Regions from separate parts of the Clostridioides sp. LIBA-2809 genome, predicted to be linked through region 1. Evidence: predicted binding sites of a transcription regulator. Region 1 holds the regulator's gene; the other holds the start of a gene.

Region 1 (12,892 bases):
CTTTATGATGTATATTGTCCATATATCTTTAATATCTATATGATTTTCATAAATCATATATTATCTAGCTATAATTTAGCGTTACATATTATATATCTTATTTGTCTTCATCTACTTCTTTAAAGTCAGCATCTACTACATTGTCATCTTTAGGTCCATTGTCTTGAGCTTGTTCTGCACCTTGTGCTGCTTGTTGTTCTTGCGCTGCTTGTTGGTACATTTCTTGAGATACTTTTTGGAACTTAGTCATTACTTCGTCTGTAGCTTTCTTAAGTTCTTCTGCTGTAGCATCTTGTTTGTCTTTTACAGTTTTTAAGTTTTCTATAGCTTTTTCTATATCTTCTTTATCACTTGAACTTATTTTATCTCCAAGTTCATTTAAAGTCTTTTCAGTTTGATATATAGTAGATTCAGCTTGGTTAAATGCTTCTATTTTCTCTTTCTTTTGTTTGTCAGCTTCTGCGTTCATTTCAGCTTCTTTTACTTTTTGCTCTATCTCAGCTTCTGATAGATTAGTGTTTGATGTTATAGTTATTTTTTGTTCTTTTCCTGTACCTAAGTCTTTAGCTGAAACATTAACTATACCATTTGCATCTATATCAAATGTAACTTCTATTTGAGGTATTCCTCTTTGTGCTGGTGGTATATCTGTTAATTGGAATCTTCCTAAAGTAGTATTGTCATAAGCCATACTTCTTTCACCTTGAAGAACATGTATATCAACAGCTGTTTGATTATCAGCGGCAGTTGAGAATACTTGAGATTTCTTAGTTGGTATTGTAGTATTTCTTTCTATTATCTTAGTCATTACATTACCCATTGTTTCTATACCAAGAGATAATGGAGTAACGTCTAGTAATAATAAGTCTTTAACATCTCCTGCTAAAACTCCTGCTTGTATAGAAGCTCCTGCTGCAACACACTCATCTGGATTTATACCTTTGTGAGGCTCTTTTCCTATAAATTTCTTAACAGCTTCTTGTACTGCTGGTATTCTTGTAGAACCACCTACTAATAATACATCATCTATATCACCTGTAGAAAGTCCTGCATCTTGTAAAGCTCTCTTAGTTGGTTCCATAGTTTTTTCAACTAAACCTCTAGTTAATTCTTCAAATTTAGCTCTTGATAAATCTATATTTAAGTGTTTTGGTCCTTCTGCTGTAGCAGTTATGAAAGGTAAGTTTATGTTTGAATTCATTGTTGATGATAATTCTTTCTTAGCCTTTTCTGCTGCTTCTTTTAATCTTTGAAGAGCCATATTGTCATTTCTTAAGTCTACACCTTCAGCTTTTTTGAATTCATCTGCTAAATAGTCTATTACTATTTGGTCAAAATCATCTCCACCTAATCTATTGTTACCAGCTGTAGCTAAAACTTCGAAAGTTCCATCTCCTATTTCAAGTATAGATACGTCAAAAGTTCCTCCACCTAAGTCAAATACTAATATTTTCTTTTCTTGGTCTAATTTATCCATACCGTAAGCAAGTGCTGCTGCTGTTGGCTCATTTATTATTCTCTTAACATCAAGCCCTGCTATTCTACCAGCATCTTTAGTAGCTTGTCTTTGAGCATCTGTAAAATAAGCTGGAACTGTTATAACTGCCTCTGTTACTGTTTGTCCTAAGTAACTTTCTGCATCTGATTTTAATTTTTGTAATATTATTGCTGATATTTCTTGTGGAGTATATGATTTTCCATCTATATTTACTTTGTAATCAGTTCCCATATGAGTTTTTATAGAAGTTATTGTTTTATCTGCATTTGTAACTGCTTGTCTTTTTGCAGGCTCTCCAACTATTCTTTCACCATCTTTTGTAAATGCTACTACTGATGGAGTAGTTCTCATACCTTCGCTATTTGCTATTATTTGTGCTTCTCCACCTTCTAATACTGCAACACATGAATTTGTTGTTCCTAAATCTATTCCTATTATTTTTCCCATGACTAAAATCCTCCTCGAGTAATTATATAATTAAGTTTTACTTATTTGAATATTTTATATTAGGTTAAATAATTTAACCTTTAATTTATATTTAGCAAGAAACTTTAACCATTGAAGGTCTTATAACTTTAGTTCCTAGCTTATATCCTTTTTGAAGCACCATTACTATTTGATTTGCTTCAAATCCATCTACACTTTCTTGCATAACTGCTAAGTGTAAATTAGGGTCAAATTCCTTAGATTCTGCTTCTATTTCTTCTACTCCAAATTTTACTAGAGTGTCTATTAACTGTTTATGTACAAGGCTTATACCCTTATACATAGTATCTTCCTTATCTTCACATGCATCTAAGGCTCTTTCCATACTATCTATAACTGGTATTAACTCAGTTATTATCTTTTCATTTGCAAACACACCTATTGTCTCTTTTTCTTGTTGAGTTCTTCTTCTATAGTTTGCATATTCGGCTTGAAGTCTTTGATATTTATCATTTGATTCATCTAATTCGTCTTGCAATTTTTTTTCTGCTAATTTAGAATTTATATCTGTTACATTTTCATCATCAACTTCTTTTTCATCACTTGTTTTACTTGATTCCTCACATTCTTCATTAACAATTTCCTCTTCTAACTCTACTTGAGTTTCAGATTCTTGGTTAATAGAAGTATCATTTTCTTCTTTTACTTCCTGTTGCTCATTTTTTTTATCCAAGACTTTACACCTCTCAATTTAAAATTTCTTTACTTTCTATTAATTAATAAACTCATATAATTTATTATAGAGTAAATCCTAGCATAATCCATTCTTGTAGGGCCTATAAAACTTATTCGCCCAACCAAGTCTCTATCTACATTATAAGTTGCTGTAACTATACTACAATCCTGTGCCAATTCACAATCATTATCACTACCAATTATTATATTTAGATTGTCCTTTTGTATTCCCTTTGATTTAATTATGTCAGCTATTGTTTCCTTTTTTTCCAACATATTTAAAAATGACTTTGCTTTTAATACATCATTAAATTCTGGATAGCTAAATATATTAGTAGCTCCATTTAATGATAGAGAAAAATCTTCTTCTTTCATATTTGAATTCAAAGCATTTAAAAGCTCATCTATAAGTCCAGAATACTCACTTATTTCGTATTTAATAAAAGCAATTAGATTATCATCCAAATCTGTTATACTTTTACCTAAGAGCTTCCTTGTAAGATTATCAGAAATCAAGTTTAACTTAGATTGATCTAAATATACATTAGTTGTAAGGCTAGCTTTTTTTAAATCTCCTTTATCTGTTACAACTATAAGTAAAATATTATTGTCATTCATAGCAACTAATTGTATGTGCTTTATAACACTTTGATTTATTAAACTCTTAGTAACTGCTACAGTCGTATAGTTTGTTAGTTGAGATAATAGCTTGGAAGTTTCATGAATCAATTCTTTTATATGATTTATATTATGATTCATACATTGCTCAATAAGAATCTTATCATTATCATCCAATTCGCTTTTACTCATAAGAGAGTTTACATATAACTTATAGCCTTTTTCAGACGGAACTCTACCCGCAGAAGTATGAGGCTGAATCAAGTACCCTAATTCTTCAAGGTCAGCCATCTCATTTCTTATGGTAGCAGCACTAACACCTAAATCATGTCTTTTAGATATTGTTCTAGAACCTATAGCTTCAGCTGTTTCTATATAATCTTTAACTATAGCTTTGAGGATATTTAATTTTCTTTCATTTAATTCCATCTTAGTATGCCTCCTAGCTGTTAGCACTCACCAAGTTTGAGTGCTAAAAAGATTATATATATTATATACCATTATAAATTTATTTTGTCAATACTTTAAAAATTATTCCATAAATTCTATAAATATACTATTAGATATTTCCCTTCCCTTTTGAGTTAATTGTATACCTTCAAAACTCTGATTTATAAGTTTTCTATCTGATAGCATTTCTATTTGCTTACTATATTTTTCTTTAAAATCTAGTCCAAATTTTTTTTTGAAATCTTCAAATTTTATACCTTTGTTCATTCGAAGTCCCATAAATATTTTCTCTTCTATCATATCTTTTTCAGAGAGAATTTCATTTTCTTGTATTGGTTTTTCTCTTTTTACTAAACTTAAATGATAGTCATCTAAAGATTCCAAATTATTATATCTATTCTTATTAATATAGCCAGAAGCTCCTGCTCCAAGACCTATATAATGTTCACATTCCCAATATAAAATATTATGCTCACAATTATAACCTTCTTTTGAGTAATTTGATATTTCATATTGATTATATCCTTTTGATTTTAGATAGTTTATTGTATACTCATACATTTCTATATCCACATTTTCATCTATAAGTTCAAACTTATTGCTCTCATACATATTATATAGCTCAGTACCCTCTTCTAATATAAGAGAATAGGCTGATATATGTGTTGGATTTAAGTCTGTAACTTTTTGAAGTGTTTCCTTCCAGTCATATAGAGTTTGATTTGGAAGACTGTACATTAAATCTATATTAATATTTTTGAAACCTACACTTAATGCATCTTTGTAGTTTTTCTCAAATTCTTCATAAGTATGTATCCTTCCTATAAAGTTCAAATGCTCTTCTTGAACAGCTTGCAAGCCAATACTAAGTCTATTTATACCAATGTCTTTCATAGCTTTTAATTTTTCTAATGTCAATGTACCAGGATTACACTCTATAGTTACTTCTGCATCATCATCTATATTAAACAGTTCTCTTATACTTGTAAATACTTCTCTTATTTCATCAGATGTCAGTATACTAGGTGTACCTCCCCCTACAAAAATACTAGTTATTGTATCATTTCCATTTAGACAGTAACCTTCTTTATCTTTATTATCTTTGTATAATTTACTACTGTATAACTCCATTTCAATTTTTAAATCTTCTATATATCTTCGTTTTGAATCTATGTCCATTTTGTAAGAGTTAAAGTCGCAATACTTACATTTCTTCACACAAAATGGAATATGTATATAAAGTCCTAACATTTTTTATTCCTCATTTCTTAGATTATCTTAAAATACCAGTTACTAAATTATAAATCAAACAGGATAGCACATCAAGTAACATATAAAACACTTATATTATGTAATATTATAAAAAATTTGGATAAAAGTAAAATTAACTTTTATCCAAATTCATCTAACTTAAACTAAGCACTTATCTTTTCTTCATATAATAATACACTGGTAGACCTAATAGTGTTATAAATATTCCACCTAAAGATATTACGGTTGAAGTCAATAGTTGATTTATTATTACAAATAGACCTCCCAGTATAGCTATGATTGGTATTATTGGATATAAAGGAACTCTATATGGTCTGTGTAAATCAGGCTTTTCTCTTCTAAGTCTCATGACTCCTATAAAAGTCAGTACATAAAATACCCATATCGAAAATATGGTTAAATCTGTAAGAAGATTAAATTGACCAGATAACGCATATACACAGGCTAATACAGTTATAAGTAATATTGAATTTACAGGAGAACCACCAGAATTTACTTTTAAAAGAGCTTTAGAGGCTGGTAAAGTTCCCATTTCAGCTAGTGTATATGGTATTCTTGAACCTGTCAATAAATATCCATTCAACGTACCAAATACTGATACTAATATACCCACAGTTATTACTTTTCCACCTAAATTTCCAAATAATCTTGTTGCGACTAATGTAGCTGGTGAGGTAACTGTTGCTAATTCACTTGCTGGCACTACCCAAAGATAAGCTATATTTATTATAATATAAACTGCCATAACTAATGATAAACCACCAACTATTGCTCTTGGCAAATCTTTATCAGGAGACTTCATTTCTCCTGATATAGCTCCAACATTTATCCATCCATCATATGCAAATAAAGTTGCTATTAATACTTGTCCAAGTGCATTTGATACACTGACACCATCGCCTACAAATGGACTTAACACTTCACTACTTTGACCTTTACTAAACCCAAAAATTATTATTAAAATTAAAGGTATCATTTTTCCAACAGTTGCTACTGTCTGAACTTTTCCCCCTAAGGATGAGCCTATTATGTTTAGTAATGCTAGAAATAATATAACTCCAATTGCTATAGGAAGTACATTAGACATGTTATTTGGGCTCATGCCCAAAAGCTCAGATGCTTGTTGAGCAAATATTACTCCTAGTGCTGCTGATGTACCTGGGAAAAATAATACAGTTTGCATCCATCCAGTTAAAAAACCTAACTTTTCCCCATATATCTCTTCGATATAAATCATCATACCACCAGTTTTTGGTATAGCAGCTGAGATTTCTGTAGCTGTAAGACCTGCAGTTATTGTTATAAATCCACCTAAAAGCCATGCTATAATACCTAGACCTGGAGCTCCATTAGTTGTAGTGTATATTGCTTGTGGCTTAAAAAAAACTCCCGAACCTATAACCATACCTACAACAGTAGAAAGAGCTGCTGAAAGACCAATGGTCTTTTGTAGTTGAGTACGCATACTGTCCCTCCTCACTGTTTTATAGTGCATAAAATATTAATTTTATAAATTATGGTTTTAGTATTCCCAAAGTTTTTTTTTATATTAATCTGCTAATTTTAGATTAAGTTTCTATACATTTAAAAATTGTACAACCTCAATCTCTAAAAATCATTTATTTTTTCTAAATAAGTACTATATTTTCAGCTTTTTAAATTAATTAAACTAAAATTTTTATACTCTATTCTAAAATGTATATATATTTAATACTTTTTCTTTCAGTATTTCTTTTTCATTTAGTTCTGGATTATTTATAACAATTTCAAGCATCTTATTTAATATGTGTCCCATATCTTTACCTGGTTTTACACCTATAGATATCAAATCTTTTCCATTAATAGCTAAATCCTTAATATTAAAACATTCATTTTGATTTATTATGTGTTTAAATTCTTTTTCACACTCGATAAGATTTAATATCTTACTTTTTGCATATTTTGGATTTTTAGCAAGCGTATCTGCCCAATTAACCTTTATTAAATCTTCAAATAGTTCAACATCTTCAAGTTTATTTAATAATTTTTTAATTATTTTCCTTTTTGGCTCTATCCTATAATCATGATACTGTATTAATGTCAAAACTTTATTAATAGTATAATTATCGTACTTGAGTCTCTTTAAAATTCTCTTTGCAATCTTTACAGATTCTCTACTATGAGTATAAAAGTGGTCAATTCCGTTTTTATCAGTCGTTTTAGTTACCTTTTTTCCCAAATCATGAAACAACATTGTAAGCTTTAAATATAATTCATCTTCAATCACTTCTGTAGCCATTAAAGTATGTTTTTGTACATCATAAATATGGTATGGATTATGTTGAGTAACTTCCTCTAATTCACATATTTCAGGAATTATAAATTTCAACAAACCTGTTGAATTTAATAATTCTAATTTAGATGAATCAGATACTAGCATTTTGTTGAATTCTGTTTGAATTCTTTCTATAGAAATATTTTTTATCAAGTTTGCTTTTTTGTGGATACTTTGCTTAGTCCCTTCAGCTATTTTAAAACTGAGTTGTGCCGAAAATCTAACTGCTCTAAGCATTCTAAGTGCATCTTCTTCAAATCTATCTACTGGATTTCCAACACAACGTATATACTTATTTTGTATATCTTCATACCCATTAAATGGGTCAACCAATCCATTCTTTGTATTGTATGCAATTGAATTGATAGTAAAATCTCTTCTTGATAGGTCCTTAACTATGTTATTTGTAAATTCTATTGAATCTGGATGTCTACCATCACTATAATTTCCATCTATTCTATAAGTTGTTACTTCAAATGGTTCATGACCAAGCATAACTGTTACAGTACCATGCTGTATGCCAGTTGGAATTGTTTTTTCAAATAGCTCTACTACTACTTCTGGTTTCGCACTAGTTGTTATATCCCAGTCATTTGGAATTCTTTCTAACAAACAATCTCTAACACATCCTCCAACTACATATGCTTCATGACCATGTTTTTCTAATTCTTTAATTATATAATCTACTTTTTTAGGAATTTCTATATTAATCATAAATATCACCTTTTTATTTTTCTTTAATATACTCTTGTTTATATTTTCTATTAGTTTACTTAAAATATACCACAAAAAAGCTAGATTAATTTAGAAATAATTCTAAAATCACTCTAGCTTTTAAATATCTTTATCTAAATTTATAAAAATTTATTCATCTAATTTAAGTACAGACATAAATGCTTTTTGAGGAACTTCAACAGAACCAATTTGTCTCATACGCTTCTTACCTTCTTTTTGCTTTTCAAGAAGTTTCTTCTTACGAGATATATCCCCACCATAACATTTAGCAAGTACATCTTTTCTTAACGCACTTATCGTCTCCCTTGCAATAACCTTATTACCAACAGCAGCTTGTATAGGTATAGCAAATTGATGTCTTGGGATTTCCCCTTTTAGTTTTTCACACATTGCCTTGCCTCTATGGAAAGCACGAGTTTCATGAACAATAAAACTAAGTGCATCTACTTGCTCTTTATTAATTAATATATCAAGTTTTACAAGTGTAGATGGCACATAACCTTTAACCTCATAATCAAGAGAGCCATATCCTCTAGTTCTTGATTTCAAAGCATCAAAGAAGTCGTAAACAACCTCATTAAGAGGAAGGTCATAGTGAAGCATTACTCTTCTATCATCTATATATTCCATATTTAACATGTTTCCACGTCTTTCTTGACAAAGTTCCATGACTACACCTACATAGTCTTTAGGAACTATTATATCTCCTTTTACTATAGGTTCTTCTATCATCTTTATCTCAGATGGCTCTGGTAAGTTTGCAGGATTTTGTATCATTACAACTTCTCCATCAATTTTTGTAACTCTGTATATAACAGATGGTGCTGTCGTAATTATATCAAGATTAAATTCTCTCTCAAGTCTTTCTTGCATTATCTCCATATGTAAAAGACCTAAGAAACCACATCTAAAACCAAATCCTAGTGCTGCTGAAGTCTCCGCTTCATACTCAAGTGCAGCATCATTTACTTGAAGTTTTTCAAGAGCATCTCTTACATTTTCATACTTTTCTCCTTCTCCTGGATATATACCACAGTATACCATTGGAGTAGCTTTTTTATATCCTGGTAAAGGTTCATCTGTAGAATTATTTGAATCTGTTATTGTATCTCCAACACGACAACTTCTTATATCTTTTATGCTTGCTGCAATATAACCAACATCACCTGCTGATAATTCACTAAGCTCAGTTTGACCTGGAGCCATTACACCAACTTCAGTTACTTCAAACTTTTTGTTAGTGTTCATCATTTTTATTGTCATGCCTTTTTTAACAGTTCCTTCAAATACTCTAACATAAGCTACAACACCTTTATAAGCATCATAGTAAGAATCGAATATTAACGCCTTTAATGGTGCTTCATTATCTCCTTTAGGTGGAGGAACATTTTTTACAATATCTTCTAATACATCTTCTATGTTTAAGCCAGTCTTTGCAGAAATAAGAGGTGCCTCACTTGAATCAAGCCCTATTAAATCTTCTATTTCATGCTTTACTTCCTCTGGTCTTGCACTTGGTAAATCTATTTTATTTATTATTGGTAATATTTCTAAATCTTGGTCTATAGCAAGATAAACATTGGCTAGGGTTTGCGCCTCAACACCTTGAGCTGCATCGACTACCAGTAATGCACCTTCACATGCAGCTAAACTTCTTGATACCTCATAGTTAAAGTCTACATGTCCAGGTGTATCTATAAGATTTAAATAATATTCATTTCCATCCTTCGCTTTATACATTAATCTTATGTTTTGAAGCTTTATAGTAATTCCTCTTTCTCTTTCAAGGTCCATATTGTCAAGCAATTGACTTTTCATGTCCCTTTCACTAACAAGCCCCGTTTGTTGTATTAATCTATCAGCTAAGGTAGACTTTCCATGGTCTATATGTGCAATTATACTAAAATTTCTAGTTCTACTTTGTTTATTGTCCACCTTAAAATTCCCTCCTCTTAATTATTCTTATAGTTATTATTTTACATTATATAAAAACTCTTTATATAATGTAAAACTTTTGAATATAAACTAATTGGCACTAAACAAAATTATCCACATTATATGTGGATTATCAAGTCTAACACTAAATATTATATAATATCATAAACTTAAAGTAAATCCTATAAGACACAGTTAATGCATTTTTATTTTATATCCTAAGAATATATAACTAAAATAAGGTTTATTTTAATCAATAAACCTTATTCACTTATTACTACTTATTAAATTTTTTGATGATTCCATTTATATCAAAGTTCGATATATCAAAATCAAAGTTTGTTATATCAAAATTAATACTTGGAAAATCATATTGTTTCATTCCTAACATACTTTTTGCATTACTATCTACTATAAAGACACAAACTGATGTACCTATTATCATAGTAATCAAAAACACGATTCTCATAATATACTTGTATTTTCTTAGTTTACTTTTACTTTCTATATTTTTTTCTAATCGGCTCATTTAACATGCTCCTAATTGTACCTAACAATCTAATTTTTTTGTTTAAAATATTCATCCAAAATCTCAGCTAGATACTTTGTAGTAGCTTTAGATTCTTCTATACTTGTTGCATTATTTCCTATTTCTACTAGCATATGATTCTTAACTGCAAATTGATTAAATCTAGCATAGTCTTTTTCTACTATTGGAGACACCAAACCAGGATATTTCTTTTCAGCAAAAGCAGTTATATCATCTGCTAAAGCTCTGAGTTGTGCTCTATTTGTATTTTTACCTCCTACAACAAAGAAAAACTTTGCTACTCTCTCTCCATTTATCATAGTTGTATATTTTAAATGGTCTTTTTCTTTAGTGGCTGGATTAGTTAAATCCCTAGCATCTCTATGTAAGTCTATTGCTATGTCCACTGAATTATATTTAGGGAGTATACTTTTTATTGTTTTTAAGCTACTTGCATAAGAATTATTATAAGATGGATAGTCATGGTACTTAGTTGTATGAACTACACCCCATCCTTTGCTATCTAAGGCACTAGTCAATGCACTTCCTACTTCCATTACCGAATTTTTCTTATCTCTTGAATGATAATTTCCAGCAGGTGAATTTGAATAAGTTTCACATCCATGAGTATGATATATTAAAATTCTTGGATTTTCTTTAGTCACTCTTAAATCATCCTTGTATTCTGAGCTAGATGTAGTATTAGTTTCAGTCGTGTCAGAATTCTTTGACTCAATATCTGGAACATTTTCTTTACCAACATAAAGTTTTATATATTCTTTTTCACTTTCTTTTTTGCTATCAACTTTACTTGCATCTTCAGATTTTTCTTTTTCATTTTTGCTTTCTTTATTTTCTTCTTTATTTTTATTATTCTTTTTATCTTCTGTATTATTTCCTTCGACTTTAGCTTCTGGATAAGATGAGTTTACTAAAAACTTTAAAAAATCATCTTGATTCAAAGCCAATGATTTTCCTGGTAAAATGCATGCTAATATAAAAGTCAAGGTTACTACTTTAATGCATTTTTTAAACATAATTGTTCCTCCTTATTTTATACCAATCTACCTGGATGCAAAGACCTATTTAAACCTTCGCTTATTATTATAGATAGATTTTCGATTGTATCATCTATATCCTTTGGTGTTACTATTAAGTTTTTGTCATATGGGTCTAATGAATCTTTTATTAGATGATATTTTTCTTCTTCTTTAAGCTTTTTCAACATTTCATAAAAGCTTTCTGTTTCTTCTGATTGAGCTATTAAATTGTCTATTGCCATATCTAAAACATCTATCGTAAGAGTGGCTGCATCAACCACAGTTGGTACACCTATTGCAATAACTTCTACTCCTAATGTTTCCTTAGTTAGAGATTTTCTCGTATTACCAACACCTCCACCAGGTGATATTCCTGCTGTTGATATCTGTATAGTAGAGTTTACTCTTTCCATTTTTCTTGAAGCTAGTGCATCTATTGCTACTACTCTATCTGGCTTAACTTTCTCAACCAATGACTTTACTATTTCACTAGTCTCTATTCCAGTAACACCCATAACTCCTGGGCTTAAAGCTGATACCTCAGTGAAATCATCATCATAGTCTTTATTATAATTTTTAAAAAGATGTCTAGTCACAAGTGTTTTTGATACACTCTTTGGTCCTAATGCATCAGAAGTAATATTTCTATTTCCAAGACCAATTACCAGTGTTTTTTTGTTTTTGTCTTGTCCAAATATATCTACCAATTCCTCTTTCAAATAACTTATCATTTCTTCTCTTGATTCATCATCATCAAACTTCATAAGATTACTTTCCAGAGTTATATACTTTCCTATATCCTTATTCATTATTTCTGCGCCTTGTCCATCTACTACTTCAACTTTTGTTACAATACAATTTTCTAATTCTTTAGTTTCTATTTTTACACCAGGAATACTACTTCCTTCTTGAGACTTTTCACACATTTCACTAGCTTCTAAAGCTAAATCTGTTCTTACACTAATCATATAAACCTCCAGTATAAATTAAATGCTAATTATAATTGTTAACAAAATTTAGTATTTTATAACAAAAAACTATAAATTTATTTAAAACAAGTAAATTCAACGCTTTCAGAACCACAAAAATGAGTTTGGTCAGTAAATGGTCAGTAAATATATTCATCCACATTTTATCCACAATGTTATCAACAGATTTATCCACAGATATAAAAAAGGTAGCAACTATTTATATAGGCGCTACCTTTTTGTATCTATTAATCTTCTTCTTTCCAAGTTTTTATCCAATCTCCTATTTCTGTTATTTTATCTTCCGTTATTTTTTCCCCATCGTGTAATTTTGAAATCAGTTCTGATAGAGGATTGTTATGTAAACCTCCA
Region 2 (12,892 bases), 1.8 Mb from region 1:
CTAGAAAAAGGAAGCTCTTTATTGGTGTTGGAAGAAAATGGTGAGTGGTTAAAAGTTAAAGATGGAGAAACAGAAGGATATGTAAAAGCATCTTATATATCAGATAAAGCTCCAGTAATAGAAGAACCAGAAGTAAACCCAAGTATTAATCAAAATGGAAATTCTACAGATAATAATCAACAAAATAATAATACAAATGACAATCAACAAAATAATAATACAAATGTGCCAACAGCTAACTCTAATGCAGTTCAAGCTGTACTTAATTTGGCATATTCTAAACAAGGTTGCCCATATGTTTGGGGAGCAGAAGGACCAAATACTTTTGACTGTTCTGGATTTACACAATATGTATATAGAAATGCAGTAGGCAAGAAAATACCAAGAACATCTAAAGCACAATCTAATTATGGACAAACTGTAAGCAAAGCAAATTTACAGCCAGGAGACTTAGTATTCTTCACAACTAATGGTTCTGGTTCTGTTAGTCATGTTGGTATATATGTAGGTGGAGGTAATATGATACATTCACCATCAACAGGAAAGACAGTTCGTGTAACTAGTATAAATTCAGCATACTATACAGCAAGATTTGTTACAGCAAAAAGAATATTATAGTCAATTTGTAATTTGACAAATTGATAAATACATAAGTATAAACGCTCTATATTATATTTAATTTAATCAGGAAACAAAAAATGATTATATTTTAAATGTAATATAGAGCGTTTTTGTATGGATTTACATTTAATCAATATTCAAGTTAATATTACTATTAAATAGTAGTCTTTCCATATAATGATTATTTGTGCAATCCCTTGACAGGATAAGGCAAAGGTGGTAAGCTACTAACAGTACAAAAATACTTTTAATTTTAGTTCAGAGAGGCTAAAAAAGGAGGACGAAAGATGTTAAAATCAAGAAATTTAATCCAACCAGAAGACTTTTCAATAGAAGAAATAGATGAAATATTAGAATTAGCTCAAAAAATAATTGACAATCCGTCAAAATATTCTCGTATATGTGAAGGCAAACTATTAGCTACATTATTTTATGAACCATCAACAAGAACAAGATTAAGCTTTGAATCTGCAATGAACAGGCTAGGGGGTCGTGTTGTAGGTTTTTCAGAGCCAAACTCATCCTCTGCATCAAAAGGTGAAACTTTAGGTGATACAATGAGAATAGTATCTAGTTATGTTGATATAATAGCTATGAGACATCCTCAATCAGGGGCAGCGTCAGAGGCTGCTAGATTTACGGAAGTGCCATTTATCAATGCAGGAGATGGCGGGAATCAACATCCAACCCAAACACTTACAGATTTACTTACTATAAAATCATTAAAAGGAACTTTAGAAAACCATACGATAGGATTATGTGGTGATTTAAAATATGGAAGAACTGTGCATTCTTTGGTTAAGGCTATGGCCAGATACAAAAATACAAAGTTTGTATTTATAGCGCCTGAAGAATTGAAAATGCCAGATTATATAAAAGAAGCTATAAAAGGACATGCATACTATGAGACTAATAATTTAGATGATGTTATAGGAAGCTTGGATGTTTTATATATGACTAGAGTTCAACAAGAAAGATTTGAAGATAAATCAGAATATGAAAGACTTAAAAACTATTATATCTTAAATAAAGCTAAATTAGAAAAAGCATCTAAAGACATGCTGGTAATGCATCCATTACCAAGAGTAAATGAAATAGATATAGATGTAGATGATGATGATAGAGCTGTATATTTTAAACAAGCTAAATATGGTATGTATGTTAGAATGGCTTTAATAATAAAACTTTTAGGTATAAATGAAGATTAATAGCCCTCATATAATAGTAAAGTAAAGGAGATTTTGGGATGTATAAAATTCTGGAAAATATATACATAGGCGAAGATATGTATAGAATGAAAGTAAAAGGTAATTTTGAAGGTAGAATGGGACAATTTTATATGCTAAGAGCATGGGACACTTATCCAGTACTTTCAAGACCTATAAGTATACATGATATAGATGAAGAAGGAATAACTTTTCTTTATAAAGTAGTAGGAGAAGGAACTCAAATTTTAAGTAACCTAAAAGTAAATGATACTATAAAGTTAGAAGGACCTTATGGTAATGGATATACTAAGGTTGATGGAAAAGTAGCTCTAGTAGGAGGCGGAATCGGTGTAGCGCCACTATACTTAGTTGCTAAAAACATAAAAAACTGTGACGCATATCTTGGATTTAGAGAAGATGTTATATTAGAAGATGAATATAAGCAAGTGTGTAATGAAGTCCATACAACAGTAGGTAATACTTTTGTAACAGATATAATTGATGTGGAGAAATACGATTACATATTAACATGTGGTCCAACTCCAATGATGGAAAAATTAGTTAAGATGGTAGAATGTACTAAAACAAGAATTATGGTGTCTCTTGAAAACCATATGGCATGTGGAGTCGGCGCTTGTTTAGTATGTACATGTAAAACTAATGAAGGAAATAAAAAGACTTGTAAAGATGGCCCAGTGTTCTGGGGAGAGGACGTGATTTTTAATGGCTAATTTAAATGTAAAATTTGGAAGTATAGAATTTAAAAATCCAGTAATAATGGCGTCTGGAACTTTTGGATTTGGAAGAGAATATAACGACATTTATGATATACAAAAACTTGGTGGTATAAGCAGTAAAGGACTTACTTTAAATAAAAAACCTGGTAACAATGGTATGAGAGTTCATGAAACACCATCTGGGATGATGAATAGCGTTGGGCTTGAAAATCCTGGAGTTCAAGGATTTATAGATAATGAATTGCCTTTCTTTAGCGAATTAGATTTAGTTAGAATCGCTAATGTTGGAGGTGGTACACTAGAAGACTACTTATTAGGTGTTCAAATGTTAAATGACAAACCTATAGATATTATTGAATTAAATATATCTTGTCCAAATGTTAAAGCTGGAGGCATGGCTTTTGGTATAAAAAATGAAGTGGCAAGGGAAGTCGTTCGAGAGGTAAGAAACATAACGAAACTACCTTTAGTAATAAAACTATCACCTAATGCAGAAGACATTGTAGGAATGGCAAAAGTTTGTGAAGAAGAGGGTGCTGACGGGGTATCTCTAGTTAATACTTTTAAAGCAATGGCAATTGATATAAAAAATAGAAGACCAGTATTTGAAAATGTCTATGCTGGGTTATCTGGTCCAGCTATAAAACCTATAGCTTTAAGAATGGTACATGAAGTGTGTAAAAATGTAAATATACCTGTAATGGGAATGGGCGGAATAACTAAAGCTACAGATGCTATAGAATTTATAATGGCAGGTGCTACTTGTATTCAAGTTGGAACTGCAAACTTTATGAATCCTAAAATTGGTCTTGAAATAATAGATGGAATTAATGAATTTATGGAAAAAGAAGGAATAAAGAGTTTAGAAGAAATAAAAGGAATTATATAAGGTAGTATAAATAGTATTTTAAAAATAAAAAATATAGATTAAGTAAACAATAATTTTATAATATTAATATGGAGGAAAAATAATATGAGTAAAGTAGATGTAGTAGATATATTAAAGAAAAGTGATGCATTATTAGAAGGACATTTTTTATTATCTTCAGGAAAGCATAGTAATAGATATGTACAATGTGCAAAAGTATTAAGATTTCCAGAGTATGCTGCTCAAGTATTAAGTACAGTTGTTGAACAAATAAAAGATTTAGATATAGACTTAGTAGTAGGGCCAGCAATGGGTGGAGTAATAGTTTCTTACGAATTAGGAAGACAGTTAGGGAAAGAAGCTATATTCACTGAGAGAAAAGACAATACAATGGAATTAAGAAGAGGATTTGAAGTTAAAAAAGGTGCAAAAATAATAATTGCTGAAGATGTTGTAACTACTGGTAAATCAACTATAGAGACAAAAAGAGTATTGGAAGCATTAGGTGGAGAAGTTATAGGTGTTGCATGTATAGCAGACAGAACTAATCATGATATAGGTATGCCTATATATAGTGCTATAAAACTTGATATACAAGTTTATGAATCTGATGAATGTCCTCTATGTAAAGAAGGAAAATTACCAGTTGTTAAACCTGGAAGTAGAGAATTTAAAGAATTAGGAATGTAACAAATAACTCGATTAATTTTAGTGGTACTTAGAAAATATAAATTTTTTAGAGTAAAAACTATTAATGTGAGATATAGATTAAAGAAAAAACAGTTAACCTTATAGACTAAGGTTAACTGTTTTTTTGTTAAAAATATATTTACAAAATAGGAGCTAGTAGCAGTACAATATAAGTATAAGATAAAAAAATTATTATATATATTGAGGAGGGATAAGTATGAAAAATCAATTGAATGAAACTCAGAAAAAGGTTATATTTTTTGGAGTAGGAGCTGTAGGGGCTACTTTTGCAGAACAATTTTTAAATTCCAAGTATGATTTTAAAATTCTTTGTGACAAGGAAAGAAAGAAAAGATATTTAGAAGATGGATTTATAATAAATGGGAAAAGGTATGATTTTGATTATGTAACTAAGGATGAGTATAAACAAGAGGCTGATTTTATAATTATAGGCTTAAAATATAATAATTTGAGAGAAAATATAAGAGAATTAGACGGATTAGTTGGAAAAAATACAGTGATAATGTCTTTATTAAATGGAGTTGATAGTGAAGAGATAATAGGAGAAAGATTTGGAATTGAAAAAATGGTATACTCATATGTTACCAATATAGATGCTAAGAAAATTAATAATAATATTATACATACTACTAATGGAATCATTGTATTTGGAAACAAAGATAATAATGAAGATAGAAAAACTAATATAATAACTGAGGTATTTGATAGTGTAAATATAGAATATATTCTATCAAAAGATATTCAACGAGATATATGGTGGAAATACATGGTTAATATAGGTGTAAATCAAACGTCAGCTATACTAGGTGCATCTTATGGGGTATTTCAAAGCTCTGAGCATCTAAGGGAATTAGCAAAGTCTGCAATGAGAGAAGTAGTTGATATAGCTCAAGCAAAAGGCATACATCTTACAGAAGATGATGTAGAAAATTCGTTACATAGAATATTAGAACATTCAAAAGAAGGAAGAACATCAATGCTCCAAGATGTAGAAGCTCATAGACTTACAGAAGTAGATATGTTTTCTAAAAATATTTGTGAACTTGGAAAGAAATATAACATATCTACCCCTATAAATCAGACTTTTTTTTACATGATAAAAGTAATTGAAAGTAGATTTTAAAGATTATTTATACAAAACTTTGATAAGCATTGATTTTAAATTCTATTAATATTATAAACTGTTTAAATTGCTAAATACCTTTAACTCATCAATAAAAATATTTGCTGCTTTTGATAAAGTTATATCTTTTGGATGTATATATGAGAAATGTCTGTTGTAGTTGCTTCCAAGCTCTATGACAGACAGTTCATTATTTAAAACAGGTAAGCTTGTAACTAGATTAGAAACTATTGTAATTCCTAAATTATTTCTAACAGATTCTTTGACAGCATAGTTACTTCCAAAAACCATCATACTTTTTGGAATAATCTCTTTAACACTTAAAAACATATCTAAATAATCTCTAGTACCAGAGCCATCTTCTCTTACTATCCACTTCTGGTCTTGTAGCTTGTCAAAGCTAAAGTCTTTTAACAAAGGGCTATTATATGGAAGTGCTAAAACCATCTTATCTTCAAAAAAATATTCTTGAATAAATGTAGGAGAAGAACAAGTGCCTTCAATAAGTCCAATATCTAAAATGTAATCCTTAACATGAGAAGATACAATTGATGTATTTTCTATGAAAATTTCTACATCTATGTCAGGATACTTTTGTGAAAATAATGCTAAGAAATTAGGTAGAATATACTCTCCAATGGTTAAACTAGCACCAATTTTTAAGCGTCCAGTTATAACATCTGAAACTTGGCTTACATCATGATAAGTAATATTTAAAAGATTTAATATTTCTTTAGCCCTTTTATATAATATTTGTCCACTTTCTGTTATAAAAATAGTCTTTTGCTTAATAGACCTGTTTATAAGTACAACTTTAAAGTAGTTTTCTAGATTTTTAATGTGTTTACTTACACTTGGCTGTGATAAGTTTAAGTATTCACCAGCTTTAGTAAAATTTTTATATTCAACTACAGCCACAAATGTTTTTAATTCCTCAAACAATTTTATATCTCCTTTACTTAATGAAATTTTACATTTTTTATATGCTTTCTACAAATAATTATACTACATGTAATAATCATCAAAAATATTAATCATTACGATATTATATATTTATTTTACTTATGGTTATTACAATTATATACTATTATTGTAAAGAAAACTATATTAATTATAAGGTAGGTATATTATGTTAAAGAATAAAAGTAATTTGACATCAAAAACTATAAAAGAAATATTACCAGGACTGATTGTATCAGTACTAGTAGGCTACATGAGTATATTTATTTCTACTCTAATTCCTAAGGTAGGAGCAGCATCAATTTCTATATTTTTAGGCATGTTTGTAGGAAATTTATTCTTAAATCAAAAGGTGTTTCAAAAAGGCTATAAATTTTCAGAGACAGATTTACTATCATATTCAATAGTACTATTAGGAGCAACACTCAGTGTATCTACCTTAATAGACTTAAAAGTTTCAGGAATTTTATTTATAATATTACAAATGACAATAACAATAATAGCAGCACTTTATATAGGCAAAAAGTTAGGTTTTGAAGAAAATTTTAGATTTTTAATGGCAAGCGGAAACGCAGTATGTGGTTCTTCTGCTATAGGAGCAACAGTTCCAGTAGTTGGTGCTACAGACAAAGAGAAGGGAATTGCAATAACTATTGTAAATGTTACTGGTATATTTCTTATGTTTTTACTTCCAATAATAGCTCAACTTTTATATAGCCATGAACTTGTAAAAACATCAGCAATGATAGGTGGGACTTTACAATCAATTGGTCAAGTTGTAGCAAGTGGAGCAATGGTTGGAGAAAATGTAAAAGATTTGGCAACTATTTTTAAAATAGTAAGAGTGATATTTTTAGTTGTTGTTGTATTAGTATTTGGGCATATGAAAAATCAGTCTAATAGTGAAATATTTGAAGAAGAAAAGGACGAGATAAAAAAGAAAAAAGTAACTATACCATGGTATGTAATTGGATTTTTTATAACTTGTGCACTTTTCTCAATGAACATTATACCAAAAGAAGTATCTGTATTGTGTAAAGAAATAAGTAATAAATTTGAAATAATAGCTTTAGCAGCAATTGGCTTAAAGGTTAATGTAAAAGATTTAGTGAAACAAGGGAAAGAAGTTTCTTTATATGGTTTACTTGTAGGTACAGTGCAAGTTGTATCAGCTATAGTTTTAATAAAAATATTTATATAGTACAAAAATAGTGTTTGTAATATTAATTTGATTAATTAAAATAATATGATACTAATAATTTATAATATAAATAAAAAATGAATTTCGATAAGTTTAAATGGGTATAAACTTATAGAAATTCATTTTTTATTTAAAGTGAAAATTTAAAGTAAAATATTATTTTACATAATAATAACATTATAAATTTTGAAATTACTTATCTTTGTGTTAAAATAAGTAAAATACACATATTAAAGTTAAGTTTTTAAATAAATGGACAAAATAAAAATATAAATATTAAGGAGATTTGGTATATGAATGTTTATGAAAAGGATAATGGAGTTATACTAGAAGGGGTAACAGATTTTGATCCAAAACATATATTTGAGTGTGGTCAATGTTTTAGATGGCATAAACAAGAAGATGACTCATACACTGGTGTTGCAAAGGGTAGAATATTAAATGTAAAAAAAGAAAATGATAAAGTATATTTAAATAATACAAATTTAGAGGAGTTTAATAGTATTTGGTATAATTACTTTGATTTAGGAACTGATTATACAGAAATAAAGAATAAGCTAAAAAATATGGATGAATATTTAAATAAAGCTACTGAGTTTGGATGTGGAATAAGAATATTAAGACAAGATGGATGGGAAATGCTTATATCATTTATAATTTCCTCTAATAATAGAATTCCTATGATACAAAGAGCTATAGAAAATTTATCAAAAAAATTTGGTAAGTACATAGGTGAGTATGAGGGTGTTGAATACTATGCATTCCCAACACCAGAAGAGCTGAATAAGGCCTCTCAAGAGGAAATAAGAGCATGTCAAACAGGTTTTAGAGACAAGTACATAAAAAGTACTACACAGGCAGTTATAGAAAATAATGATAAGGTATCTGAATATACAAATTTAACTACAGATGATTGTAGAAAAGAACTTTTAAAATTCAATGGAGTAGGACCTAAAGTATGTGATTGTATTGCATTATTTGGCATGCAAAAATATGATTCTTTTCCAGTTGATGTTTGGGTTAAGAGAGTTATGCAAGAGTTCTACATAGATGAAGATATGAGTTTACCTAAAATGAGAACTTATGGGATTGATAAATTCGGAGATATGTCTGGATTTGCTCAACAGTATTTATTTTACTATGCGAGAGAACTTGGTATAGGAAAATAGAATTAAGGGGGAGAAATTATGGGAGTAATAGGCACAATATTTCTGTTCTATTTAATTATATCATATCTAGCTGGAGCCATAATTTCTGTGATTATATTACTTGAAAATAGAGATCCTGCAAAAACCATGTCATGGTTACTAATGTTTATTATATTTCCAGGGATAGGTTTAATTGTATATGCTATATCAGGTAGAAATATTAGAAAGCGAAAATTATTTAAGACTCAAAAACTAGCTAACAATATAAAAGAAAAGAAACTTTTTGATACGTTAGAAAAGATAACAGAAATCGTTGAACTAGAAAAAGAATCTATAAAGCAAAACAAGCTTTTAAGAGATGAAGAGGATGGTAGTTACAGAAAAAGAGTAATAAACATGTTGTTAAAGACTGGTATGTTTCCCTTCACTAAAAATAATAAAGTAGATGTATTTGTAGATGGAAATGAAAAGTTTAAAAGGCTTATAGAAGATATAAGAGAAGCAAAAGACCATATACATCTAGAGTACTTTATTATAAAAGATAGTGATATAGGTAGAGTGTTAAAAGAGGAACTTATAAAGAAAGCCAAAGAAGGCGTTAAAATAAGAATTTTATATGATGATGTAGGATGTTGGAGATTTTGGTTTAATAGAAAATTTTTCCGAGAAATGAGAGAAGTTGGTATAGAAATAGCAGCATTTTTACCTACAAAATTTCCTATAATAGGAGGAAAATTGAACTATAGAAATCATAGAAAAATTGTTGTTATTGATGGAATAATTGGATATACAGGTGGAATAAATATAGGAGACGAATATTTAGGAAAAAATGATAAATTTGGGTATTGGAGAGATACTCATATCAGAATTAAAGGTATTTCTGTATACATGCTTCAAATGACATTCTTAATTGACTGGTATTACACAACAAAAGAAGTTTTAGTGACTAAAAATTACTTTCCAAGTGTGGGTAATGTTGGTGAAAGTATGATACAGGTTGTTGCAAGTGGACCAGATAGTGATTGGGAAGATATTCATTATGCTTATTTTTCTGCGATATGTCAAGCTAGACAAAATGTTTATATAGAAACTCCATATTTTATTCCAGATGAGAGTTTACTAAAAGCAATAAAAAGTGCTGCACTTAGTGGAGTAGATGTGAGAATAATATTTCCAAAGATTGCAGACCACAAGATAGTAAATATAGCATCCTATTCCTATTTTGAAGAAATATTAAGAGCAGGTGGTAAGGTTTATTTGTATAATAAAGGGTTTATACATTCTAAAGTCGTAATAATAGATGATAAAATTGCTTCTGCAGGTACAGCTAATATGGATTTAAGAAGTTTTATGCTTAACTTTGAAGTAAATGCATTTATCTATGATGAAGAAGTTATTGGAGTAATGACAGATGATTTCTTTGAAGATTTAAGTCACTGTGAAGAGCTGAATCTGGAGGTATTTAAGAATAGAAGTATAATACAAAAAATCAAAGAATCTGTAGCCAGATTATTTTCACCAATATTATAAAAAATTATTAAAAAAGGTATTGAAAATTATGTGTGATTGGTATATTATAATAATTGTTAGCACTCTATTGAATAGAGTGATAATAAACAAAAAGTATATATATAAATCTACATATAAAAGTAGTATTAATTTAAAAATAACTAAAAACATAGGCGAACTAGTCTATACTTAATATTTTAGGAGGCGTAAAGAATGAAAATAAGACCATTAGCTGACAGAGTAGTAATTAAAAAAGTAGAAGCAGAAGAAAAAACTGCAAGTGGAATAGTTTTACCAGGAGCAGCTAAAGAGCAACCTCAAATAGCTGAAGTTGTAGAAGTTGGACCAGGTGGAATAGTTGAAGGAAAAGAAATAAAAATGGAATTAACAGTAGGAGATAAAGTTATATTCCAAAAATATTCTGGAACAGAAGTTAAGATAGAAGGACAAGAGTATACAATACTAAGACAAAGTGATGTATTAGCTGTTATTGAATAAATATAGAATAAGTTTATTAGGAGGGGTTTAAAATGGCTAAAGAAATTAAATTTTCAGAGGAAACAAGAAGAGCTTTAGAAGCTGGTGTAAATAAATTAGCAGATACAGTAAAAGTAACATTAGGACCAAAAGGAAGAAATGTTATATTAGATAAAAAATTCGGTTCTCCACTTATAACTAATGATGGTGTAACTATAGCAAAAGAGATAGAGTTAGAAGATAGATTTGAAAATATGGGTGCTCAATTAGTTAAAGAAGTTGCAACAAAAACTAATGATGTAGCTGGAGATGGTACTACAACTGCTACAGTTTTAGCACAAGCTATAATAAGAGAAGGTTTAAAAAATGTAACAGCAGGGGCTAACCCAATATTATTAAGAAAAGGAATACAAAAAGCGGTAATAGTAGCGGTAGAAGAATTAAAAAATCAATCAAGAATAGTAGAAACACAAGAAGCTATATCTCAAGTTGCCTCTATATCTGCTGGTGATGAAGAAGTTGGAAAATTAATAGCAGAAGCTATGGAAATAGTAGGAAAAGATGGAGTTATAACTGTTGAAGAATCTCAAACTATGAATACTGAATTAGATGCTGTTGAAGGTATGCAGTTTGATAGAGGATTTGTTTCTGCATATATGGTTACAGATGTAGACAAGATGGAAGCAGTTTTAAATGACCCATATATATTAATTACTGATAAAAAAATATCTAACATACAAGAATTATTACCAGTTCTTGAGCAAATAGTTCAACAAGGTAAAAAGTTATTGATAATAGCTGAAGATGTAGAAGGTGAAGCATTATCTACATTAGTAGTTAATAAATTAAGAGGAACATTTGATGTAGTAGCAGTTAAAGCTCCAGGATTTGGAGATAGAAGAAAAGAAATGCTTCAAGACATAGCAATACTTACAGGTGCTCAAGTAATATCAGAAGAATTAGGTTATGATTTAAAAGAAGCTGATTTATCTATGTTAGGTAGAGCTTCATCTGTTAAAGTAACTAAAGAAAATACTACGATAGTAGATGGTTCTGGAGATAAAAAAGCTATAGAAGATAGAGTAGCTCAAATCAAACATCAAGTAGAGCAAACTACTTCAGATTTTGATAGAGAAAAATTAATGGAAAGATTAGCTAAGCTTGCTGGAGGAGTAGCTGTTATAAAAGTTGGAGCTGCTACAGAAGTTGAGTTAAAAGAAAGAAAGTTAAGAATAGAAGATGCTCTTAATGCAACTAGAGCAGCAGTAGAAGAAGGAATAGTAGCTGGTGGAGGAACTGCTTTTGTTAGTGTTATACCAGCAATAGGTACACTAGTTGAAAGTTTAGAAGGAGAAGTTAAACTAGGTGCTCAAATAGTTAAAAAAGCATTAGAGGAACCATTAAGACAAATAGCTATAAATGCTGGTCTTGAAGGTGCTGTAATTGTACAAAATATTGTTAATTCTGAAGCAGAAACTGGATTTGACGCATTAAATGAAAAATATGTAAATATGATAGAAGCTGGTATAGTTGACCCAACTAAAGTTAGTAGAAGTGCTTTACAAAATGCTGCATCAATAGCAGGTACTTTCTTAACTACTGAAGCTGCTGTTGCTGACCTTCCTGAGAAAGAAGATGCAGGAATGCCAGGAATGGGTGGCGGAATGCCAGGTATGATGTAATTTAAAAAATTTAGAACATAAATCTTAATATAAAGAACTATTCTGACTTAGTTTTAATTTCTAAGTTGGAATAGTTCTTTTATGTATAAGTAATGTTACATAAATATTAATTGAGGTATAATTGTTATTAGATAAAAAATTAAAATTAAAAAGGATGCGAGAGTATGGACTTAAGAAAGTTGCTTGAAGAAGTTAAAAATGAGAACATTGATATAGATGTTGCATTAGATAAATTAAAAGATTTACCATATGAAGACCTTGGATATGCAAATATAGACCATCATAGAGAGCTAAGAAATGGATACCCAGAGGTTATTTATTGTGAAGGAAAGAGTGACGAACATATTTTAGGAATTATTGATAAAATGAATCAAAAAGGCTCCAATATATTGGGGACAAGATGTAGAAAAGATACATTTATAAAAATTAAAGAAATCTATAATCATGCTGAGTATGAAGAATTATCTAAAATTCTTAAAATTCAAAACCATGATATAGAGAATATAGGAAAAGGCAAAATTGTGATTGCTACAGGGGGAACTTCTGATATACCAGTAGCAGATGAAGCATATTATACAGCTAAATTTCTAGGTAATGATGTTGATAGAATCTATGATGTAGGAGTGGCAGGCATACATAGGCTTTTA

The links. The regulator HrcA, encoded in region 1, represses chaperone genes, less so after heat shock. The targets are predictions, from matches to a motif close to TTAGCACTCNNNNNNNNNGAGTGCTAA.
Region 2: a site for HrcA is predicted at 10,164-10,190, ahead of ACTG44_RS01530 (co-chaperone GroES). Genes of this name have one in related genera too.

The regions. Positions count from the first base shown of each region.
Region 1 covers NZ_CP197004.1:2,742,469-2,755,360, forward strand. Annotated here, with positions in the region: gene dnaK (molecular chaperone DnaK) at 98-1,945, opposite strand; gene grpE (nucleotide exchange factor GrpE) at 2,037-2,657, opposite strand; gene hrcA (heat-inducible transcriptional repressor HrcA) at 2,687-3,706, opposite strand; gene hemW (radical SAM family heme chaperone HemW) at 3,809-4,978, opposite strand; gene ACTG44_RS12995 (APC family permease) at 5,151-6,464, opposite strand; gene ACTG44_RS13000 (CCA tRNA nucleotidyltransferase) at 6,690-8,027, opposite strand; gene lepA (translation elongation factor 4) at 8,178-9,983, opposite strand; gene ACTG44_RS13010 (hypothetical protein) at 10,261-10,512, opposite strand; gene spoIIP (stage II sporulation protein P) at 10,542-11,549, opposite strand; gene gpr (GPR endopeptidase) at 11,567-12,520, opposite strand; gene ACTG44_RS13025 (BlaI/MecI/CopY family transcriptional regulator) at 12,769-12,892, opposite strand, start outside.
Region 2 covers NZ_CP197004.1:244,976-257,867, forward strand. Annotated here, with positions in the region: gene ACTG44_RS01480 (C40 family peptidase) at 1-618, shown strand, start outside; gene pyrB (aspartate carbamoyltransferase) at 909-1,829, shown strand; gene ACTG44_RS01490 (dihydroorotate dehydrogenase electron transfer subunit) at 1,868-2,560, shown strand; gene ACTG44_RS01495 (dihydroorotate dehydrogenase) at 2,553-3,455, shown strand; gene pyrE (orotate phosphoribosyltransferase) at 3,540-4,124, shown strand; gene ACTG44_RS01505 (ketopantoate reductase family protein) at 4,342-5,268, shown strand; gene ACTG44_RS01510 (LysR family transcriptional regulator) at 5,320-6,210, opposite strand; gene ACTG44_RS01515 (YeiH family protein) at 6,398-7,429, shown strand; gene ACTG44_RS01520 (DNA-3-methyladenine glycosylase family protein) at 7,723-8,598, shown strand; gene cls (cardiolipin synthase) at 8,617-10,107, shown strand; gene ACTG44_RS01530 (co-chaperone GroES) at 10,300-10,584, shown strand; gene groL (chaperonin GroEL) at 10,617-12,245, shown strand; gene larB (nickel pincer cofactor biosynthesis protein LarB) at 12,410-12,892, shown strand, end outside.